DNA from 3 places in the Streptomyces colwelliae genome. Region 1 is predicted to be linked to each of the others. Evidence: riboswitches for the same ligand, from Rfam matches in the RefSeq annotation. Region 1 holds a riboswitch; each other region holds the start of a gene.
The links. Region 1 has a riboswitch for S-adenosylmethionine ahead of ACNFOC_RS26050 (aminotransferase class V-fold PLP-dependent enzyme). Riboswitches for the same ligand answer to the same signal wherever they lie in the genome.

Region 1 (5,018 bases):
ATCTGCACCCACGTGGGCTGCCCGATCTCCTTGTACGAGCAGCAGACGCACCACGTGCTGTGCCCGTGCCACCAGTCCACCTTCGACCTCTCCGACGGGGCCCGAGTGATCTTCGGCCCGGCCGGTCACGCCCTGCCGCAGCTGCGCATCGGCGTGAGCGACGAGGGTTACCTCGAAGCGCTCGGCGACTTCGAGGAGCCCGTCGGTCCTGCATTCTGGGAGCGCGGATGAGCACCAACGAGACGCACACACCGGCCGCCGCGGCGGGCGAGCGGCGCGACAAAGCACCGGCCGGCGAGCGTGTCGCCGACTGGGCGGACGGACGCCTGGGGATCTACTCCCTGGCCAAGTCCAACATGCGCAAGATCTTCCCCGACCACTGGTCGTTCATGTTGGGCGAGGTCTGCCTCTACAGCTTCATCATCATCATCCTCACGGGTGTGTATCTGACGCTGTTCTTCCACCCGTCGATGAACGAGGTGACCTACCACGGCAGCTATGTCCCGCTCCAGGGGCAGCTGATGTCGGAGGCCTTCAACTCGACGATGCACATCTCCTTCGATGTGCGCGGTGGTCTGCTGATCCGGCAGATCCACCACTGGGCGGCGCTGATCTTCCTCGCCGCCATGTTCGTGCACATGATGCGCGTGTTCTTCACGGGCGCGTTCCGCAAGCCGCGTGAGGTCAACTGGCTGTTCGGCTTCCTGCTGTTCGTCCTGGGCATGTTCACCGGCTTCACCGGTTACTCGCTCCCGGACGACCTGCTCTCCGGCACCGGTGTCCGCTTCATGGAGGGCGCGGTCCTGTCCGTGCCGATCGTCGGCACGTACCTGTCGTTCTTCCTCTTCGGCGGCGAGTTCCCGGGCGGCGACTTCGTCGCGCGGTTCTACTCGATCCACATCCTGCTGCTGCCGGGCATCATGCTCGGCCTGGTGGTCGGCCACCTGATCCTGGTCTTTTACCACAAGCACACGCAGTTCGCGGGCCCCGGAAAGACGAACAACAACGTCGTCGGCATGCCGTTGCTGCCGGTCTACATGGCCAAGGCCGGAGGCTTCTTCTTCCTGGTCTTCGGTGTCATCGCGGCCGTCGCGGCGATCGCCTCGATCAACCCGATCTGGGCCATGGGTCCCTACCGACCGGACATGGTGTCCACGGGCGCCCAGCCCGACTGGTACATGGGCTTCTCCGAGGGCCTGATCCGCTTCATGCCGGGCTGGGAGATCAACTTCTGGGGTCACACGCTCGTCCTGGGTGTGTTCATCCCGCTGATCATCTTCCCGCTGGTCCTGGTCGCGATCGCGGTCTACCCGTTCATCGAGTCCTGGGTCACCGGCGACAAGAGCGAGCACCACATCCTGGACCGCCCGCGCAACGTCCCGACCCGTACGGCCTTCGGTGCCGCGTGGATCTCGTGGTACTTCGTCCTGCTCGTCGGTGGCGGCAACGACATCTGGGCCACGCACTTCCACCTGTCGATCAACTCGATCACCTGGGCTGTGCGCGTCGGCTTCTTCGTGGTGCCGGTGCTGGTCTTCATCGCCACCAAGCGGGTCTGCCTCGGCCTTCAGCGCCGCGACAAGGACAAGGTGCTGCACGGCCGCGAGTCGGGCATCATCAAGCGCCTGCCGCACGGTGAGTTCGTCGAGATCCACGAGCCGCTCAGCCAGGACGCGCTGCACACGCTCACCGCGCACGAGCAGTACGTGCCGGCCGCGATCGGCGCGACCGTCGACGAGAACGGTGTCGAGCGCAAGGTGAAGGGTTCCGAGAAGCTGCGCGCCAAGCTGAGCGAGGCGTACTACGGCGAGGAGTCCCAGATCCCCAAGCCCACCGTCGAGGAGTACAAGGAGATCACGAGCGGCCACGGCCACCACTGATCGCTGAGGCGTCGCCACGCCACAGTCGAAGGGCCCCGTCCGAACACCGGACGGGGCCCTTCGCCGTGCCTGCGGCTGGATAGGGTGGGGGAGGTCTTTCGAACCATGTTTCTACGACACTCAGGAGCGGCCGTATGAGCGCTGTGACCCCCGCTGGAGGCGACACCGCGGCGGCCCGTTCCTGGCCCGACGTACTGAGCGCGCTGCTGGCCGGACAGGACCTGAGCACCGCCGACACGGCGTGGGCGATGGACCGCATCATGAGCGGCGAGGCGGCCGACGCCCAGATCGCGGGCTTCCTGATGGCGTTGCGGGCCAAGGGCGAGACCGTCGAGGAGATCAACGGCCTCGTCGAGACGATGTACGCCCACGCGAAGCCGCTGCACATCCCGGGACCCGCCGTCGACATCGTCGGCACGGGCGGTGACCGGGCCAAGACGGTCAACATCTCGACGATGTCCGCCATCGTGATCGCCGGCGCCGGTGCGAAGGTCGTCAAGCACGGCAACCGTGCCTCGTCCTCGGCGAGCGGTTCCTCCGACGTGCTGGAGCGGCTCGGCATCAACCTGGAGCTGTCGCCCGAGCGGGTCGCGCAGGTGGTGGAGGAGGCCGGGATCACGTTCTGTTTCGCGGCCAAGTTCCACCCCACGATGCGGTTCGCGGGCGCGGTCCGGCGGGACCTGGGCGTGCCGACCGCGTTCAACCTCCTCGGCCCGCTCACCAACCCGGCCAAGGTCACCTCCTCGGCGGTCGGCTGCTTCGACACCCGCATGGCCGGGCTCATCGCGGGCGTGCTGGCCGAACGCGGCTCCTCCGCGCTGGTGTTCCGCGGCGACGACGGTCTCGACGAGCTGACGACCACGGCCACCTCCCGGGTGTGGATCGTCCGCGAAGGCAAGGTCACCGAGGAGGCCTTCGACCCGCGGGACGTCGGCCTCGAACTGGTCCCCGTGGAAGCCCTGCGCGGCGCCGACCCCGAGTACAACGCGGACGTCGCCCGCCGCCTCCTGGACGGCGAGACGGGCCCGGTACGAGAGGCCGTACTGCTGAACTCGGCGGCGGCCCTGGTGGCGCTGGAGGCCGGGGACGGGCCGTTGGCGGACCGGATCCGGGCCGGGATGGTGAAGGCCGCGGAGTCGATCGACTCGGGCGCCGCGAAGAGCACCCTGGAGCGCTGGGCGGCAGCCAGCAACGCGTAGCGGGCGTCGGTCGTCGTCCCGCGATCCGGACACGGGTTGCGGGGCGACGATCACATCGCGTAAGTTTTCCGACCAGGTCATGAGTGACAGTCATGAGGCCCCGGCCGACTGTCCGGCAACCCTCCGTCCGTGGCGGGGTGCCCCGGGTGAAGACCAGGCCGTAGGCAGCGAGGTCTGCGGCAAGCGCGGGCCCCTCGAAAGACACCAGGGGTCCTGGTCTCGAGGGAGTTCTCTGTGAGCAAGCGAATGCGATAGGGCGCGAAGCCCCCACCTCCGCACATCCCCCTTCACCCTTTCCTGCGCCGTAGCTCTGTCCGCTCGCGCAGTGAATTCGCCTGCTTCTCACGGGAGTTCGCCATGTCTGTCTCCACCGCTGCCGCCGCCCAGACCATTTGTGACCAGCTGCCCGTTCTCGGCCGGGATGTCACCGTCCCGCTCGTCACGGGCGGCGAAGTCACCTACGCGGCGCTCGACTACGCGGCCAGCGCCCCCGCCCTCCAGCGCGTCTGGGACGACGTGGCGGCCTACGCCCCGTACTACGGCAGCGTCCACCGCGGCGCCGGTTACCTCTCGCAGCTCTCCACCGACCTGTTCGAGAACGCCCGCAAGACGGTCGAGGAGTTCCTGGACTGCCGCCCCGACGACCAGCTGATCTTCACCCGCTCCACCACGGACTCCCTGAACCTCCTCGCCGCGGCCCTCCCCGCCGACTGCCAGGTCTTCGTCTTCGAGACCGAGCACCACGCGTCCCTGCTCCCGTGGAAGGACGCCCGGGTCACCTACCTCAACGCCCCGCGCACCCCGGCCCAGGCGGTCGAGACCCTGGAGCAGGCCCTCGCCGCCCGCGACCCCTACGGCCCGGCCCTGGTCTGCGTCACCGGCGCCTCGAACGTCACCGGCGAGCTGTGGCCGGTCCGCGAACTGGCCGCCGCCGCGCACGCCCACGGCGCCCGGATCGTCCTGGACGCCGCCCAACTCGCCCCGCACCACCCGGTGTCCGTCCAGGACCTCGACGTCGACTGGATCGCCTTCTCCGGCCACAAGCTCTACGCCCCCTTCGGCTCGGGCGTCCTCGCCGGCCGCGCCGACTGGCTCCAGGCGGCCGACCCCTACCTCGCGGGCGGCGGCGCCAGCCGCAAGGTCACCCGGCGCGAGGACGGGGGAGTGGACGTGGAGTGGCACGACAGCGCCGCCCGCCACGAGGCCGGCTCCCCGAACGTCATCGGCGCCTACTCCATCGCGTCGGCCTGCAAGGCGCTCACCGAGGCGGGCTTCGACACGCTGGTCGCGCGCGAGCAGCACCTGATCGAGAAGGTACGGGCGGGCCTGGCCGGGGTCCCGGAGGTGCGCGTCCTGTCGTTGTTCGGCGACGACGCCCCGCGCGTGGGCGTGATCTCCTTCGTGGTCGACGGCTGGAACAGCTCCCACTTCGCCGCCGCCCTCTCCGCCGAGTACGGCATCGGCGTCCGCGACGGCCTCTTCTGCGCCCACCCCCTGGTCCGCACCCTCCTGGGCACCGACCCCCAGACCCAGGGCGAGTGCGGCGCCCCCGAGGCAGCCCCGGGCGAGAAGTCCCTCAACGCCATCCGGGTCAGCTTCGGCGCGGGAACCCCGGACGAGCACGTCGAGCGGTTCGTGACGGCGGTACGGGAGCTCGTGACCGACGGTGCGAAGTGGAACTACCGTACGGAGAACGGCCGTTGCGTGCCGGCCGTGTGATGATCCTGCGGTGGGGATTCCACCTGCGGTGAGCGAAACGGCGGAGGCCGAAGGCCTGGGCGAGCCGTTGATCGAGGCGGTCGTACGGCGTGCGCCACGTCTCCTCGGCGGCAGGCCTGTCTACCTGTACCAGGAGGGGCTCGTCCTCGTCCCCGGTGCGCGGGTCCGTCGCTGGGTGGACGTGACCCGTTGGCGTTCCACCATGGACCTGACCTTCCGG
Region 2 (5,018 bases), on a different contig from region 1:
CTGGAGCGTCGGGGCGAGCTGGGTGACCTGGAGCTGCTTGAGCGTCAGGCCGACACCGACGGCCTTGAGTTGCTGCTGGATCAGCTCCAACGCGGGCTGGTTGGTCGCCGAGTTGGGGATCCAGTCGACCGTCAGGCTCAGCTTCTTGCCGTCCTTCGTGCGGATGCCGTCGTTGCCGGTCTTCCAACCGGCCGCGTCCAGAAGGGACTTCGCCTTGGCCGCGTCGGTCGTCAGGTCCGAGGAGAGGTCCGTGTAGTCGGGTGTGGTGTGCGCCAGGATGCTGGTCGCGGGCTGGGTTCCGGTCGGGAACACGGTGTCGGCGATCTGCTTGCGGTCGATGGCCAGCCCGATGGCCTGGCGTACCCGTGCGTCCTTCAGGGCCGGCCGTGAGTTGTTGAAGGCCAGGCCGAACACCACGCCGGGGTTGGCCCGCCGCTGAAGGGTGACCTGGCCGCCCTTGAGGGCCGCCTCGTTGGCTTTTCCGACGCTGCTGATCGCGTCCACCTGCCCGGACTGGAGGCTGCCGGCCCGTACCCCCGCCTCGGGTACGACCTTGAAGACCACCTTGTCCAGGTAGGCCTCGCCGCTCTTGTGCCACAGCGAGGAACCCCAGGCGTACCCGGTGCGCCTGGCCAGCGTGACCGACTGGTTCTGCACGTACTGCTTCAGCACGAAGGGCCCGGAGCCGACCACTCCCTGGCTGCACTTCAGCTGCGGGGACTTCTTCACGCTTGCCGAGGACTCGATGCCCAGCGAGTGCGTCGAAGTCGCTTGCAGGAACTGGGCGTTGGGCTGCTGGAAGGCCACCTTGACGGTGAGCGGGTCGACCACGGTGGTGCTCTTGACGCCGCTCAGATAGCCCTCGGCGAGGGTCCCCAGGGCGCCGAGTTCCGGCACCGCGTCGAAGTTGTCCTTGACCACCTGCGCGGTCAGCTCGGACCCGTCGCTGAAGGTCACACCCGATCTGAGGTGGAAGGTGAACGTGGTCGCGTCGGAACTGATGTCCCAGCTCTTCGCCAGCCAGGGCACGATCTTGCCGGTCCCGGGGTCCTGGTCGGTGAGGGAGTCCACGACCTGACGCACCGAGTAGATGGTGTCGTTGCTGGCCACCTGCTGCGGATCCACGCAGCCGGCGTCGGAGCCCACGGCGAAGGTCAGGGTGCCACCGGACTTCGCCGGTCCGCTGCCGCCGTCCGAGCCGCCGCTGCTGCCGGACCCGCAGGCGGTGAGCAGGACGCTGGTGGTCAGGAGGGCGGTCAGAGCCGCCCATCGGGTGGGGCGGATGTCCGGATGTGCTCTCACGGAGGGTGCTCCTACTCGTGTCACTACGCATGGGGTGCCCCGCGGATCACGGCTGCGCGCACGGGCGCGCCGCTCCGGTCGGCGCAACGCCGATGACGGGCAGTGCAGTTGGGGATGCAGGGAGGGAAAGGGCGCGGCGGTTGCGGCACATGTCCGTGAACTCGGACAGGACCGCGAGAGGCTGCGGGGAAACGCCTACGGGCCGCGACAGACGTCAGACGGACGTGGTCAAGGCGGTCAGGCGCGACACAGACAGCTGGTGAAGCGCTGCAGGTCGATGTGGCGGCGGCGCGAGAACCGGGAGAACACCGTCGCGGCCGTCAGGGAGGCGGGGGAGACACTCGGGTCACTGCTGTGTCGCACGACCGTCCTCCACATCTCCGGCCCCGGCCACAGGGTCTCGCGCTTGCAGAGATCCTCGGTGATCCTGCCGGGCTTTCACCTGGAGCACCCCACCGCGTCGGAGGGTTGCCGGTCAGCTAGCCAGGGCTTGACGCTGACACTCGATGCCGATCGTGATCGTACGGAGCGACGTCGTCGTACGTCAATGGCAGGTTCGGACAGGTGAGCGGCGGCGACCGGGCGGTCGGCTCCGGCTTGCCCTTGACGTGCGCGTCAACTTCTAACGTCGGGGGCGCCGCGCGAGGTGTGCGGCCGTCAACAACCCTTCAGGAGCCCGTAGATGTCTCCGTCGAACATCCCCGCCACGCATCGCGAGGTGCGTCTCGCCGCCCGTCCCGAACGCGCCCTCGATCCGGACCACTTCGCCGTGATGGAGGTTCCCGTTCCGCAACCGGGACCTGGGCAGGCGCTGGTACGCAACCGCCTGATGAGCGTCGCCGCCTCCCTGCGCACCCTGATGCGGGGGGACGCGGGCATGCCTATGCCGTCGTTCGAGGTCGGCCGGCCGTTGTCTGCTCCGGCCGTCGGCGAGGTGGTGACGGCTCCCGAGGGCGGGACACTGCGCCCCGGTGATCTGGTGTCGCACTGGGCGGGGTTCCGCGAGTACGCCGTGGTGGAGGCCGACGCGGTGCAGCCCGTCGACCTGACGGTCCTGCCTGACCTGGTCGCGTACCTTTCGCAGGGGCCGTCCGCGTGGATCGGCGTCGTCCGGGGAGCCGAAGTACGCGACGGGGACACGGTGTTCGTCTCCGGCGCGGCGGGCGGACTCGGCACCCTGGCCGGGCAGTTCGCCCGCCTGCGCGGGGCGGACCGGGTCATCGGCAGCACCAGTTCACAGCGCAAGGCGGACTACCTGGTCGAGACACTGGGGTACGACGCGGTCGTGCTGCGCGGGGCGGGCCCGATCGAGGACCAGTTGCGCAAAGCAGCCCCCGAAGGCATCGACGCGGTCGTGGACACCGTCGGCGGGGAGCAGTTGCGAGCCGCGCTGGCCCTGGCCCGTCCTGGTGCCCGGGTGGGGCTGATCGGAGCGCTCTCCGCACAGGTGTCGGGCGAGAACACGGCGCCCGTCGAGATCGACACCTACTCGCTCATCGTGCGGGGGATCCAGCTCCGCGGCGTCAACGGCGCGCGCCACCGGGACGCACTGGCGGAATACCCGGAGACGTTCGGCCGTTGGCTCCGCGAGGGCTCGGTCACCGTCCCGCACACCCGCCTGTCCGGAATCGACCAGGCACCCCGGGCCATGATGGAACTGCTCGAAGGACACCACATCGGCACGGTGGTCGTGGAGTTGTAGTCGCCGGCCACCCGACTCCCGGAGGACGGAATGCGCATCGGCGACGCGGCGGCGGCCGTGGGTGTCACCACCCGCACCCTGCGCTACTACGAGCAGCGCGGCCTGGTCACGGCACGGCGTACGGCGTCGGGACAGCGGGAGTACGGCGAGGATGACGTACGCCGACTCCACGCCGTCCGCGGGCTGTTGGACTCCGGCCTCACCATCGGCGATGTGCGTCGCCTCATCGACATCATCGACGCGCTGCCCGACAGCCCGACCGTGCCGCAGGTCCGCCCGGGTCCCTATTCGGAGAAGTGCGTCGTCCCGCAGGTGGCTATCCGGCGTCTGGCCGAACTCGACGCCCGCATCCGCCAGCTGACGGAGTTGCGCGACCGCCTCGCCGACGGGCTCGACCTACGGTTCGGTGTCCTGGTCGGCCAACTCATCGGCCTGGACGGCCCCATGAGCGATGCCCGGACCGGTTCCTGACACCGCCGGACCTTGGAGACGGATGGGTCGCCGCCGTGCAGGTGGCGTTTCCGGTGGTTGAGGATCGTGGGTTCCGGGCTGCTGCGGACGGCAACGGATAGTGCGGGAAGCGGCCGTGGGCGTATCCGCGATCGGGGCTTTGGCCGGGCTGTGCCGGCGTGAGGTGGAAACGGCAGGCTGGTTCAGGGAGTTGGGGCGGCGAGGGGCGGTCCTGGGTGTGCCGGTTCAGCGGGCCATCCAGCGGTCGATCTCCCGCGCCCGGGTGTCCAGCGTGGTGGCGACGGCGGTCGGCGCGGTCCTGGGGTCGGCGGGGACCTGGATGTCGTACTGGACGCGACTACCGATGTGGCCGGCTTCCGGTTCCGGTATCGCCACCTCGATTCCGGCGCGCCGCGCGAGTGCGACCGCCGTTGCCACGAACCCCTCGGAGAGCGCGAGGATCACGGAGTGGCCTGTCCGGCAGTGGCAGGCGACCAGCTCGCGTACGAACTCCGCGTAGGTGGCCGGATCGACCTCGAGTGTGTCCGGGTCGCCCTGATGCTTGCCCTGGCCGATTCCCGAGGGCAGGTTCAACTCCGCCTCGAAGACTTCGAGTTGCCGTAGGAAGAGGCGTCCGGCGCCGTTCGACGGGTTCCACAGTGTCTTGTCACCGATGTCGAAGTACATGCTCATTGTCGATCCCCCTGCTCAATAGCCCTTCGGCGCAGGGTAGAAGATCGGGTGGGTAGTGGGCACTTGGGTATCTCGGTGCCTGATGCCTGATGCCTGATGCCTGATGCCTGATGCCTGATGCCTGATGCCTGATGCCTGATGCCTGATGCCTGATGGGATTTGCGATGGGCGCCCGTCCTTCGAGCGGGCAGGCGTCCATCGCAGGTCGACAACGGGTGGGGAAACGCGGGGCTGTTGCACGGGGTGGACGTGAAGCCGCGCCCCCTGAAGGTGAGTTACCCCTCCGTCGCGAACGACAGCGTGCCCGAGGCGGTCGTATCGCCGCCCTGGGTGATCTGGAATGCCCAGCCGTCCTCGGCCGGTCCGCATGCGACGTGGACGGGGGAGTTCCACTCGGTGAAGCGCAGGGCCTGCATGTGGCAGCCGTTCAGGCGGCCGGGGGAGGCTCCCGCCAGGCAGGCCGCCTGGCGGGCGGCTTCCAGGAGGACCATGCCGGGGACGTGGTCGCTGGGATGGTCGAAGAACCGTGGGTGGCGCAGGTCTGCGGGCGCCACCAGCAAAGACCCGGAGGGGTCCCGGACCAGCATCACGTCGCCGGGGGAGGGAACCGACACCTCGGTGGGCGAGGGGCGCCAGTGCACGTCGTCCGGGACGGGGCCGGCGGCGGCGTTCGGGCCGCGGAACGTCTCGTACTCCTCCTCGGACAGAACGCGGACGCGTCCGAAGGCTGAGCCGAACTCCCGCCCGGCGGCGGAGAATTGGATCCGTACGTTCAGCGCGACCGGCCAGGGCAGGTCGTCGACGTGGCGTACGTCGTGCACCTCGGCCCGGCACAGCACGTCCGTGGCGCCGTAACCGACCACCGGCTCCG
Region 3 (5,018 bases), on a different contig from region 1:
CCTTGACCAGCTCGGCGCCGATCTTCTCGTACGGGTCCTCGAGCTCGATCTCCTTGGCGATGGAAACACCATCGTTGGTGATCGTGGGGGCGCCCCACTTCTTCTCGAGGACGACGTTGCGGCCCTTGGGGCCAAGGGTGACCTTGACGGCGTCGGCGAGCTGGTTCATCCCGCGCTCGAGACCGCGCCGTGCCTCCTCGTCGAACGCGATGATCTTGGCCATGTGAAGTGGTCCTCCCGGACTGGGGTGGATTGCTCCGGACCGCGCTGGCGCCCGCGACGGACGGCCTGCCTGCCCCGTGGTTCCTTGCACCACCTGGCCTGCGGGCCTCACCGACCCGGTCCTTCGTTATCACTCTCACCTTCAGAGTGCTAACGCCAATGATTAGCACTCGGCATGGTCGAGTGCAAGCGGCTCCCAGGTTCTGGCACCCACTCCGACCCCCGCTCCAGCCCCCGCGCCGGCCCCGCTCCGACCTCCGGCTCCGGGCATGACGAAGGGCCCGTACCCCAGGAGGTGACCCCCCAGGAGTACGAGCCCTTCGGTGAGGAACGAAGAACGTCGCTGCTGTTCGTCGGCGCGTGCTTCAGCTGGTCGCGAGCCGGACCATGTCCGCCTGCGGCCCCTTCTGACCCTGCGAGATCTCGAAATCGACCCGCTGACCCTCTTCCAGGGTGCGGTAGCCGTCCATCTGAATCGCGCTGTAGTGGACGAAAACATCCGCACCACCGTCGACCGCGATGAAGCCGTACCCCTTCTCCGCGTTGAACCATTTGACGGTGCCCTGAGCCATGCCTAACTCCCCTATTACTGGCCCTTGCACGGACCCGCACTTCGCGGATCCGGGTCAGACCTCACCCCCCACAGGTTTGGGGGCGTGCGCCGGAACGCGTCGACCGCGGCCGAATGTATCTGTCCAACTGCCGTCTGCAACAGGTCAATCAGACGAGAATTCAGGGCAGGACCGGTCGGGAATTTACGGAGAATTCGTCCGACTTCAGGGCAAGTCGGGCCCGATAAAGGGAACATAACGCGCAAAAGGTCTGCACACTTTGGCTACTTCTCATCGCACGCGGAGCCGGTACTCATATGCGTCCGGCATGCGGAGTGGAGCGGGTTCCCCAACTGTACCCCGCTCAACCCTACAGAATTGCCCCCTCCGCTTCTCTCACGGAGGGGGCAATTCTATGAACTCTTGGTAATCGGCGTTACCGAGGGTAATTATCAGCCACCGGCGACGGCCGGAATGATCGACACCCCGGCCCCGTCCGGAGTGGCCGTCTCCAGCCCCTGCTCGAACCGCACGTCGTCATCGTTCACATACACGTTGACGAACCGCCGCAGCTTGCCCTGATCGTCGAGTACGCGGGCAGAGATCCCCGTGTGGTTCTTCTCAAGGTCGCTGATGACCTCGGCGAGGGTGGCACCTTCGGCGGTCACCTCGGCCTGCCCGCCGGTATAGGTGCGGAGAATGGTAGGGATGCGGACACTAACGCTCATGCTGATGACCTCCGGTCAGGTGCGGCTTTTGCTTTTAGGGGCGCGGGGAACTGCGCGACCAGCCCCCACCGGGCCCGCAGACGACAACGACGCTAGGACGCGAGTCCAGCTTCCCTGAACGACTCAAGACTCGGGCGAATCGTCGCGGTGAGCCCAGTACCGGCAACCGCATCCAACGTCTTGAGCCCGTCGCCCGTGTTGAGGACCACCGTCGTGAGGGTCGGGTCCAACAGCCCGTTCTCGATCAGCTTCTTCGCCACACCAACGGTCACCCCACCCGCGGTCTCCGCAAAGATCCCCTCGGTCCGCGCCAGCAACTTGATCGCGTCGACAACCTGCTCGTCGTTGACGTCCTCGACAGCCCCACCGGTCCGCCGGGCGATGTCCAGCACATAAGGACCATCCGCCGGGTTCCCGATCGCCAGCGACTTCGCGATGGTGTTGGGCTTCTGCGGCCGTACGACGTCATGCCCGGCCTTGTACGCGACGGAAACCGGCGAACACCCCTCCGCCTGCGCGCCGAAGATCTTGTACGGCTTGTCCTCGACGAGCCCGAGCTTGATCAGCTCCTGCAAGCCCTTGTCGATCTTCGTGAGCTGCGATCCGGAGGCGATCGGTACGACCAGCTGGTCCGGGAGCTGCCACCCCAGCTGCTCGCAGATCTCGTACGCGAGCGTCTTGGAGCCCTCGGCGTAGTACGGCCGCAGGTTGACGTTGACGAACCCCCAGCCCTCGCCCGCCGGGTCACCGATCAGCTCGGAGCAGAAGCGGTTCACGTCGTCGTAGTTGCCCTCGATGCCGACGAGCTCGCCGCCGTAGATCGCGGCCATGACGACCTTGCCCTGCTCCAGGTCGTGCGGGATGAACACGCAGGAGCGGAAGCCGGCCCGGGCGGCGGCGGCACCGACGGCGCCGGCGAGGTTGCCGGTGGAGGAGCAGGAGAGGGTGGTGAAGTTGAAGGCGCGGGCGGCCTCGATGGCCTGGGCGACGACGCGGTCCTTGAAGGAGTGCGTCGGGTTGCCGGAGTCGTCCTTGACGAACAACTTGCCCGCGTCGACGCCCAGTTCGCGGGCGAGGTTGTCGGCCTGGACGAGCTTGGTCCAGCCGGGGTTGATGTTCGGCTTGTCGGCCACGTCGGCGGGGACGGGCAGCAGGGGCGCGTAACGCCAGATGTTCGCGGGGCCCGCTTCGATGCGCTTGCGGAGCTCTTCGGTGTCGTAGGCCGAGAAGTCGTAGGCGATCTCCAGCGGGCCGAAACACTCCTCGCAGGCGAAGACCGGACCGAGCGGGACGCGGTGTCCGCACTCGCGGCAGGACAGCGCGGTGGCGGGGCCGAGATCGACGGCGTTCGCGGAGTTCGTGTCCGTGTTCGTGGAGTTCGTGGTGCTTGCGACAGTCTGCGCAGCCATGGAGGGGAGGCCCTTTCTCCTCATCTTCCTCACGACGCATCTCGCCGTGAGACGGATTTGGCACCTTCCCGAGCCGGGAGCCTCACCACGTCAGCGTGTAGCTGCGTGCCAAGACCGGCTGGAGGGTTGCCGGGGCTTCATCGGGCCGTATCCCTCTGCCCCTCTGGATGAGCGGTGTTCAGTTGTGTATGCGGTTGTGTCACTTGCGTGAGCGTTGACGACCCCCGACATGCGATGGTCATCAGCGTTGTTCAAGACTGTAACCGAAGGCCAGGACAGTTGAGTGAGCCGTCCGAACCGCGAGATGGATCACACACACAACGTGACCACTACTCGCCGAGAGAACGCAGAGGAGCCGCGCAACGTGCTGAAGGAAGTCGAGCACTGGCTGAGCACCCGCTCCTGGTCCATGACCGACCGGCCGCTCCACAAGATCCTGGCCGCGAAGCACCGTACGGGCCAGTCGGTGTCCGTCGTGCTGCCCGCGCTCAACGAGGAAGCGACGGTCGGCGAGATCGTCGCGATCATCCGTCACGACCTCATGCAGCAGGTCCCGCTCGTCGACGAGATCGTCGTCGTCGACTCCGGGTCCACCGACCGCACCTCCGAGGTGGCCGCCGCGGCGGGCGCCCGGGTCGTGCACCGTGACGACATCCTGCCCCGCATACCCGCCGTGCCCGGCAAGGGCGAGGTGCTGTGGCGCTCGCTGCTGGTCACCAGCGGCGACATCGTCGCCTTCGTCGACGCGGACCTGAAGGAGTTCTCCTCCGACTTCGTCACCGGGATCGTGGGCCCGCTGCTCACCGACCCCGGCGTCGACCTCGTCAAGGCGATGTACGACCGCCCGCTCGGCGGCGCGGCCGGCCAGGGCGGCCGGGTCACCGAGATGATGGCCCGCCCGCTGCTGAACATGCACTGGCCGCAGCTGGCCGGTTTCGTGCAGCCGCTCGGCGGCGAGTACGCGGCCCGCCGCTCCCTGCTCGAACAACTGCCGTTCCCCGTCGGGTACGGCATCGAGCTGGGCATGCTCGTCGACGCGCTGCACCTGGTGGGCCTGGACGCCCTCGCCCAGGTCGACGTGGGCGTGCGCAAGCACCGGCACCAGGACGGGCAGGCCCTGGGCCGGATGGCCGCGCAGATCTACCGCACGGCACAGCTGAGGCTGGCCCGCGGTCACCTCATCCGGCCGTCCCTGACCCAGTTCGAGCGGGGTCCGGACGGCTTCGAGCCGCGCACGTACTCCGTGGACACGGAGGAACGCCCGCCGATGGCGGACATCACCGAGTACCAGTCACGCAAGGTCGCATAACCGCACAGTTACAGACGCTCACGGACGGTCGTATACGGACTCATACAGTCCGCCGACGGCCGTCCGTACGTTTGAGCGTTTCCGGGCCGGGCTAGGTTGTGGCGTATGGCTTCCACGGCTTCTACGGCTTCCACGCCCCCTCGCGGTGCTGCTCAGGTGCTCGTCGCGTCCAATCGCGGTCCCGTCTCGTACGAGGTGGGCGACGACGGTTCGCTGCGCGCCAGGCGGGGTGGCGGCGGGCTGGTGTCCGGGCTGTCGGCCATCGGGCCGGACGCGGGGGCGCTGTGGGTGTGCTCGGCGCTGTCCGACGGCGACCGCGAGGCCGTACGGCGCGGGGTCGGCGAGGACGGCGTACGGATGCTGGACATCCCGGCCGACGTGCACGCCGACGCGTACAACGGCATCGCCAACTCCGTGCTGTGGTTCGTCCACCACATGCTGTACCAGACCCCGCTGGAGCCGGTCTTCGACGCGGAGTTCCGGCGCCAGTGGGCGTCGTACGAGACGTACAACCGGGCGTTCGCGGAGGCGCTGGCCCAGGAGGCGGCGGTGGGTGCCGTCGCGATCGTGCAGGACTACCACCTGTGCCTGGTGCCGGGGATGCTGCGGGAGTTGCGGCCGGATCTGCGCATCGGCCACTTCTCGCACACGCCGTGGGCACCGGCGGACTACTTCCGGATGCTGCCGGACGACATCCGTGAGCGACTGCTGACGGGCATGCTCGGCGCGGACCGGCTCGGCTTCCTCACCCACCGCTGGGCGGACGCGTTCGCGGCCTGTTGTACGGAGTTCGCCGGGG

Region 2: it holds a riboswitch for S-adenosylmethionine, as region 1 does, so the genes downstream of both, ACNFOC_RS02210 (putative leader peptide) here and ACNFOC_RS26050 (aminotransferase class V-fold PLP-dependent enzyme) in region 1, are expected to answer to the same signal.
Region 3: it holds a riboswitch for S-adenosylmethionine, as region 1 does, so the genes downstream of both, thrC (threonine synthase) here and ACNFOC_RS26050 (aminotransferase class V-fold PLP-dependent enzyme) in region 1, are expected to answer to the same signal.

The regions. Positions count from the first base shown of each region.
Region 1 is NZ_JBLTJC010000132.1:9,962-14,979, reverse strand. Features, by position in the region: gene qcrA (cytochrome bc1 complex Rieske iron-sulfur subunit) at 1-231, shown strand, start outside; gene qcrB (cytochrome bc1 complex cytochrome b subunit) at 228-1,880, shown strand; gene trpD (anthranilate phosphoribosyltransferase) at 2,015-3,079, shown strand; SAM riboswitch class IV at 3,155-3,271, shown strand; gene ACNFOC_RS26050 (aminotransferase class V-fold PLP-dependent enzyme) at 3,437-4,798, shown strand; gene ACNFOC_RS26045 (hypothetical protein) at 4,827-5,018, shown strand, end outside.
Region 2 is NZ_JBLTJC010000005.1:77,122-82,139, reverse strand. Features, by position in the region: gene ACNFOC_RS02215 (ABC transporter substrate-binding protein) at 1-1,302, opposite strand, end outside; gene ACNFOC_RS02210 (putative leader peptide) at 1,540-1,665, opposite strand; SAM riboswitch class IV at 1,700-1,813, opposite strand; gene ACNFOC_RS02205 (MDR family NADP-dependent oxidoreductase) at 1,985-3,004, shown strand; gene ACNFOC_RS02200 (MerR family transcriptional regulator) at 3,035-3,475, shown strand; gene ACNFOC_RS02195 (DUF6086 family protein) at 3,701-4,147, opposite strand; gene ACNFOC_RS02190 (AfsA-related hotdog domain-containing protein) at 4,423-5,018, opposite strand, start outside.
Region 3 is NZ_JBLTJC010000176.1:13,010-18,027, reverse strand. Features, by position in the region: gene groL (chaperonin GroEL) at 1-223, opposite strand, end outside; gene ACNFOC_RS30890 (cold-shock protein) at 588-794, opposite strand; gene ACNFOC_RS30885 (MoaD/ThiS family protein) at 1,226-1,501, opposite strand; gene thrC (threonine synthase) at 1,594-2,910, opposite strand; SAM riboswitch class I at 2,928-3,084, opposite strand; gene ACNFOC_RS30875 (glucosyl-3-phosphoglycerate synthase) at 3,275-4,219, shown strand; gene ACNFOC_RS30870 (alpha,alpha-trehalose-phosphate synthase (UDP-forming)) at 4,325-5,018, shown strand, end outside.